DNA from 2 places in the Streptomyces sp. P5F9 genome. Region 2 is predicted to be linked to the other one. Evidence: riboswitches for the same ligand, from Rfam matches in the RefSeq annotation. Region 2 holds a riboswitch; the other holds the start of a gene.
What was found. A riboswitch is a leader RNA that binds a small molecule or an ion and turns the genes downstream of it on or off. The one in region 2 is predicted to bind cyclic di-AMP.

Region 1: it holds a riboswitch for cyclic di-AMP, as region 2 does, so the genes downstream of both, AC31A1_RS20910 (transglycosylase SLT domain-containing protein) here and AC31A1_RS00720 (C40 family peptidase) in region 2, are expected to answer to the same signal.

Annotation. Positions count from the first base shown of each region.
Region 1 is NZ_JBXVPZ010000123.1:5,573-8,984, reverse strand. Features, by position in the region: gene AC31A1_RS20920 (LacI family DNA-binding transcriptional regulator) at 1-770, shown strand, start outside; gene AC31A1_RS20915 (HAD family hydrolase) at 877-1,683, shown strand; gene AC31A1_RS20910 (transglycosylase SLT domain-containing protein) at 1,792-2,271, opposite strand; cyclic di-AMP (ydaO/yuaA leader) riboswitch at 2,275-2,446, opposite strand; gene AC31A1_RS20905 (CocE/NonD family hydrolase) at 2,710-3,412, opposite strand, start outside.
Region 2 is NZ_JBXVPZ010000002.1:48,586-51,997, forward strand. Features, by position in the region: gene AC31A1_RS00715 (DUF1996 domain-containing protein) at 1-1,423, opposite strand, end outside; cyclic di-AMP (ydaO/yuaA leader) riboswitch at 1,758-1,931, shown strand; gene AC31A1_RS00720 (C40 family peptidase) at 1,940-3,412, shown strand, end outside.

The DNA.
Region 1 (3,412 bases), on a different contig from region 2:
CCAACTTCAATGTCCTGCTGCGGGGTTGCACCGAACACCTGGCCCGCCACGACATTCCACTGCTCCTGATGCTGGCCTCGTCGAAGGACGAACGCCGTCGCCTGACCCGGTACATCACCTCGGGCCACGTGGACGGCGTCCTCCTCGTCTCCAACCACAGCGGCGACCCGGTGGCGGCCGAACTCCGGGACGCGGGAATCCCGTTGGTGGCCTGCGGCAAGCCGCTGGGCACCGCCTCCAAGTACAGCTACGTCGCCGCAGCCGACCGCGACGGCGCCCAGGAGATGGTCCGCCACCTCATCGCGGCCGGCCGCCGCCGAATCGGCATGGTCACCGGCCCGCTCGACGCCCCCGGCGGCCCCGACCGCCTGGCCGGCTACCGAGACGTCCTCACGGAGGCGGGCCTGCCCCATGACCCGACCCTGGTGGTGGAGGGCGACTACCGCCGCACGGGCGGCGAGGAGGCAGCCCGCAGACTCCTGTCCCAGGCCCCGGACATAGACGCGGTCTTCGTAGCCTCCGACCTGATGGCCCTGGGAGTCGTCAACACCCTTCAACAATCCGGCCGTTCGGTCCCGGATGACATCGCTGTCGGAGGCTTCGACGACTCGGCGGCCGCCACGTCCATCACTCCGGCCCTCACGACCATGCGCCAGCCCTACGACCGCATCAGCGCCGAGATGGTGCGCATGCTGTTGGCCCAGATCGCAGGCGAGGACACGGCGGGCGTGATCCTGCCCACCGAACTGGTGATCCGGGAGTCGGCATAACCGCCGTAACTGTCAAACCAACCGGAACACCGGTCAACGCATGTGAAGGCAGGAGCCGTCCGGTTCGTGTCGAGTCGGTGGGGCGTTCTATCCGTATTCTCTGATCATGGCCGCACCCCTCGCATATGCACTGATCGCCACCGACCTGGACGGAACGCTGCTGCGCGGCGACGACACCCTCTCCGACCGGTCTCTCGCCGTACTGCGGCGGGTGGCGGCGGCCGGTGCCCAACACCTCGTCGTCACCGGCCGGCCGGCCCCGAGGGTGCGGCCCCTCCTGGACGACCTCGGCTCCAGGGGGCTCGCGGTGTGCGGACAGGGCGCGCAGTTGTACGACGCCGGCGCGGACCGTCTGCTCTGGTCGGTCACCCTGGACCGGGAGTTGGCGGAGACCGCGCTCGGCAAGATCGAGGCGGAAGTGGGCCAGGTGTACGCGGCGGTGGACCAGGACGGCGTGGACGGCCTGACGCTGATCGAGCCCGGCTACTTGATGCCGCACCCGACGCTCCCCGCAGTACGGGTGGGCAAGCGCGACGACCTCTGGTGCGAACCCATCAGCAAGGTGCTGCTCCGTCACCCCGCCCTGGAGGACGACGAGTTGGCCTCCACGGCCCGCTCGGTGGTCGGTTCCCTGGCCTCGGTCACCATGTCGGGCCCCGGCACCGTCGAACTCCAGCCACTCGGCATCACCAAGGCAACGGGCCTCGCCCTGGCCGCCCGCCACTTGGGCCTGACCCCGTCCGACACCATCGCCTTCGGCGACATGCCGAACGACATCCCGATGTTCGACTGGGCAGCCCACGGCGTAGCGATGGCCAACGCCCACCCCGAACTCAAGGCGGTCGCGGACGAGGTGACGTCGTCGAACGAGGACGACGGAATCGCGCTGGTACTCGAAAGATTCTTCAGCTGAGTTCTGAATGTCCCCGAAGGGGCGCATTCAGGGGCGCGGGGAACTGCGCGACCAGCCACGACGGCGCCGCCACTCAAAACACAACCGTCGTGGCTGATCCAACAGTTTCTAGTAAGCCCCGTACACGTTGTCGATGGACCCGTACACCGCCGCCGCGTAATTGCACGCAGCCGTGATGTTCGCAACCGGGTCATACGGATCAAACGAAGTCCCGGCCACGTGATACGCGTTGAACGTCGGGTCGATCACCTGGAGCAGCCCCTTCGACGGCGTACCGGCCGCCGCGTTGGAGTCCCAGTTGTTGATCGCGTACTGGTTACCGGACGACTCACGGATCACGTTCCGGTAGATCCCGTTGTACGTACCCGGAATCCCCTTCTGCGCCATGATCGCGAGCGACTCCCGGATCCACCCGTCAAGGGTGTTGGGGTATCCGGCGAGCGTGGTCGAGGCGGCGGTGGTCGACGTGGTGGCCGCGGACGCGGTGGTCGCACCCACGACAGGCAGCGCGAGGATCGCGACACCGGTACCGGCGACAACGACACGGCGGACGAGGCGGGCGCGGCGGGACTGAGCGGTTGCAGGCATGACGAGGTTCCTCTCCGTCGCCTGCGAGGTGAGCTGTCGGGTTCGGGCTGGGAGGTGCCCGGCCAAGCCCTTGCGGACGTGACTTAACCCCAAGCCGTTCCGGTCGCGATGACCGGCCCGGCGACTTACCTGGTTCCCCCGCTCCTGCCGTGCGAGAAGTTCGTGACTGGGATGCCGGGCGGCGGCAGGATTCGGCGTTCCGCTCGACAGGCCGGGAAACTATGCGAGAGCACATGTCCGGAACAAGTGGCGGAATCACATCTAACCCCTATTGACCTTGGTCTGAGGCGTATGGGGCACTTGATCCTTTGCGCGAGCCAAGGGTCAACTGTCAAATGCCGTAAGGGAGAACGCGGGCAGACCGGGACACAGGTCACGCACAGAAACGCGTGACCCAACTCACGGCAGGATTAAGAACGGCAAATCGGGCATTCGCCCTCAACTGGCAGTTCTTGGAATCCTTTTCTCCCATGTGCGGTGGAAGATCACTTCTTTGCCCTCGGTGCAGATGACCTCATTGGCGGTAATAAAGTCCGTTTCGTCGCAAGTAATCTCCGACCGTGTACGCACGCTCGTGTCCCACCCCAGCTCCGGCCGGTGCAACCGGATCGACCACTCGGAGAGCGTGCGCGCCGACAAGGGGTCGGACTCGTCGATCGTGTACGTCTCCAACGCGTCCTCGGTGAACTCCAACCCGTCCGGATACACGCGCGTGCCGCCGTACCGGGGGTCCACCTCCAGCCGCCACTCGCCCTTCGCGACGTCCCGCACGACCAGCCGCTCGGGCCGCGGTTCGTCCAGGGTCGCCGGGTAGTTGACCCCGAGCGGCTCGGCCTCCTCGGGTTCGTCGAAACGAATGTCCTCCGTCAACTCCTGCTCCCGCACCGGGAGTTCGAGCGCACTACCCTCCGGGTCCAGCGTGAACCCCGCCGAAGACTCCGGCTGCGGCCAGATCCACGGCCAGTACGCCGACGACACCGCGAGCCGGATGCGATGCCCGGGCGGGAACGCGTGCCCGATGCCGTTCAGCTCGAAGGTGACGTCCTCGGTGGTGCCCGGCGTCCACGGCACCGCCCGGTCCCGCCCGTGCCGCGCCGACAGGTTCAGCACGCCTCGGGTGACCAGGGTCGACGCACCGTCC
Region 2 (3,412 bases):
AGTTGACCATGTCCTTCATCAGGCCCTCGTCGAAGACGTTGATGAAGTCGCCGTGGTCCGTGACCGGCTTGTGCTGCTGCTCCGGGAAGGAGTCCACCGCGAACAGCGGGGTCGTCTTGCCGCCGTCCTGGAGGCTCGGCGCGTCCACGTCGTAGACGATCCGCTGCACCAGCTGCGGAATGGCCTCGAAGCCCGCCGGGCAGGAGCCGTCGGCGGCCTCGAAGGCCACGTGGGTGCGGTGGTTGGCGCTGTCGATGTTGCGGCCGTCCCAGCAGCTCTGGAACTTGAAGGTGCGCACCACGTCACTGCCCGCGGGGCACAGCGGGTACTTGTCCTTGAGCTGCCGGTCCTCGAACCCGGTGCAGCTCCAGGAGGCGTTGGCGTTGGCCGGGCCGTTCACGAAGGCCTTGGCGTCGCCGGTGATGATGCGCAGGAGGCGCGGCATCGCGACGACCTTGCTCTTCGGGTTGCCCACGAACGTCAGCGTGGCAGCCTTCGCGGTGACGATCTCACCGGAGTTGCCCTCGGTGCCGCCGCCGGGCTTGTCGGCGTCCTGCTCCTGCTTGCCGTTCTGCAGGCGCAACACGGGCCAGTAGTACGTGGACTTGTCGCCCGGGTTCTCACAGCTCGTGTTCGCCTTCGCCAGGTCGTCGTCGCTGGCGAACGCGTTGTTGGACTGGTTGCCGATGTAATCGTGGAAGTGGTGGGCGCCGTTGGTGACTCCGGGCGCGACGATCACGTTGTCGGAGTTGAACAGGCCGTTCTCGTTCACGCCGCACGCGGTGACGAACGTTCCACTGGAGGCGTCGGCCTGATCCTGCGGGGTGTTCACGTTGGGCTGTACGGAGGTGATGTCCGCGTAGTCCGAGGCGACGGGCCCGTTGGTGGACGGCTGGTTGCCCTGCTGGCCCTGGCCGTCGCCCTGCTGCTGGTCCTGGCCGGTCGGGTCGGCGCTACCGCTCTGATCGCCCCCGCTGCCGTTCTCGTCGCCGTTCGTGGGGGCGATCAGCGTGCAGCCGGCGAGTGCGTCGAGGCCCTCGGGGCGGTCCCCGACACGGGCGATGGCGTCGTCGATCCGCCCGATGGTCGCGGCCCGCTTCTCCTTCAACGGATTCATGATCGCGTTGTCGGCGAAGGAGGCGTCCTGGCGTATGGACTCCGTCGAGTCCTTCAGTTTCTGGTAGGCCTCGGTTATCTGCTGGTCCAGAAGCGCGAGTTGGGCGTCTACCTCCGTCTTCGCCTCGTCCGGGACGGTCGTCAACTGGGTACCGATGTCCGGGCAGTCGATCGTCGCACCGCTCGACGCCGCATCGGGAGACCCTTGCTGGGACGAGTCACCGCCCCAACCGCCTTCGGACGCCGACGCGTAGACGTTCGCCGCCACCAGTCCTCCGCCGCCCAGCATCAGGGCGACTGCTGCCATCGTCGCGCGTCGTGCGCCCGTGGGGCGTCTGCGCGTGTTGCGTGCCAAGGAAGTTGCTCCTACACGTATCGGTCGGCCCGGATCGTCCCGGCATGGAAATCCCCCGTTCCAATACGGAGCCGGATGCCAGTGCGTTCAACCGTCCCAGAAATTCATATCGACCTCATATGGATCACCCGGCCCGGCGGGCTCATGAGCCCAGGACACGTTTGGGAGAGGTAAAGGTCACAAAAACGTATCGGACATATCGCGCTTCAACCTTCACACGAGGCACACACGTTGGCTAAGTTGACGCTCAGACCGTACGACCTACTCCGGCGATCAGCGCCGGGCCGCACGGTTTGCGCCGAATCCGGTGTGTCGCTCGCGACAGCCGGAACCGGGGACCCAACCGACTTGGGGTGAATCGGCCCAACTGCTCGTCCGGGCAAGGGTCGTAGGGCAATCCTTCCGTGATCGACCGCCCGAACCCGACAGCTAACCCGGTAGGCGCGATTCGGAAGGAGCACGTCTGCCATGCCGGCAGAACGAAGTACGCGCACCGGAGGCAGTGGCCCCACCGTGGACGACCGACCCAGCCGTGACGAAGTGCAGCGGCGGATCAACTCCCTTTACGACAGGGCCGAGACTGCCACCGGAAACTACAACGCCACGCGCAAGATGTCCGGGGGTCCGCGCAAGCGTGTCGAGCCCCGCCCCAGCGCGTCGCGTCCTTCGGACCCCGCTCTCGACGCCGTCACCAAGCAGTGGTTCGACCGGGCTCGTGCCCAACTCGGCCCGACCGTACCGGCGGTCCTCCCGCCAGGCAGGACTCCCGCCCGTCCGATGGCGGCCCGGGCCGAGCGTCCCGAACGACGCCCCGAGCCCGAGGGCGGCGCCCGGGCGCTCGAAGCACAGCCCGGCCGCGCCGTGGCCGAACTGACCGCGGGGACCGGCGCACCGGAGCCCGCTGCCCCTCAACTTGCGGCGCCCGTCGCGGAGTTGATGCCCGCGCCGGTCGCCGCCCTGCCGGCCGCCGCGCCGCAGGCACCCCAGATGGCCCAGATGGGTCAGCTGCCCCAGGCGACCGTCCTCGACCTGCCGCCCATGCCCGCCGTGGAGGCACCGCAATTCGCCGTCGCGGCCGCCCCGGAGCCGGCCTTCGACCCGCTCACCGCCGACCTGGAGCTGCTCCCGTACATCGCCGCACCGCGCACCGAACCGGCCCCGGCGAGTGCTACCTGGCCGCCTCCGGTGGCGAGCTTGTCCGCTCCGGAGACGACTTGGTCGACCGGGTCGATGCCCATGGTCCCCGAACAGCAGATGTGGTCGACCGGGCAGATGCCCGTCGTGGCCGAGCAACAGACCTGGTCCACGGGGCAGATGCCCGTCGTGCCCCAGCAGGCTTGGTCGACCGGGCAGGTCCCCATGGTGACCGAGCAGCCGACCTGGTCCACCGGGCAGATGCCCGTCGTGGCCGACCAGCCGGCCTGGTCCACCGGGCAAGTCCCCCTGGTGACCGAGCAGCCGACCTGGTCCGCCGAGCAGTTCCCTGTGGCAACGGAGCAACCCGCCTGGTCCACCGGGCAGATTCCGATGGTGCCCCAGCAGCCCACCGGGTACACCCCGCCGGAGCCGGACTGGCGCCCGCCGCAGCAGGAGTGGCAGCCGACCCCGCCCGCCGCCGAGGTCTCCTTCGCCGCGGCCCCGGCCGTCGCTCCCGAGTTCACCCTGCCCACGGCGCCGACGATGGCCCCGGAGATCACCCTCCCCCCGCCGACCGTCAGCCCGGCACCCGCCGCAGCGCAGGACCCCACCACGCTCAGCAAGACCAGCACCGCGCTCGCCTTCGCCCGCGCACAGATCGGCAGGCCCTGCCTGTGGGGCGCGGCGGGACCGGACGCGTACGACTGCTCCAGCCTCACCCAGGCCGCCTGGAAGGCAGCGGGCGTCCTCCTCCCGCGCACCGCCCAGGAACAGTCGGGCGCCGGCGCCCTCGTCCCACTCACC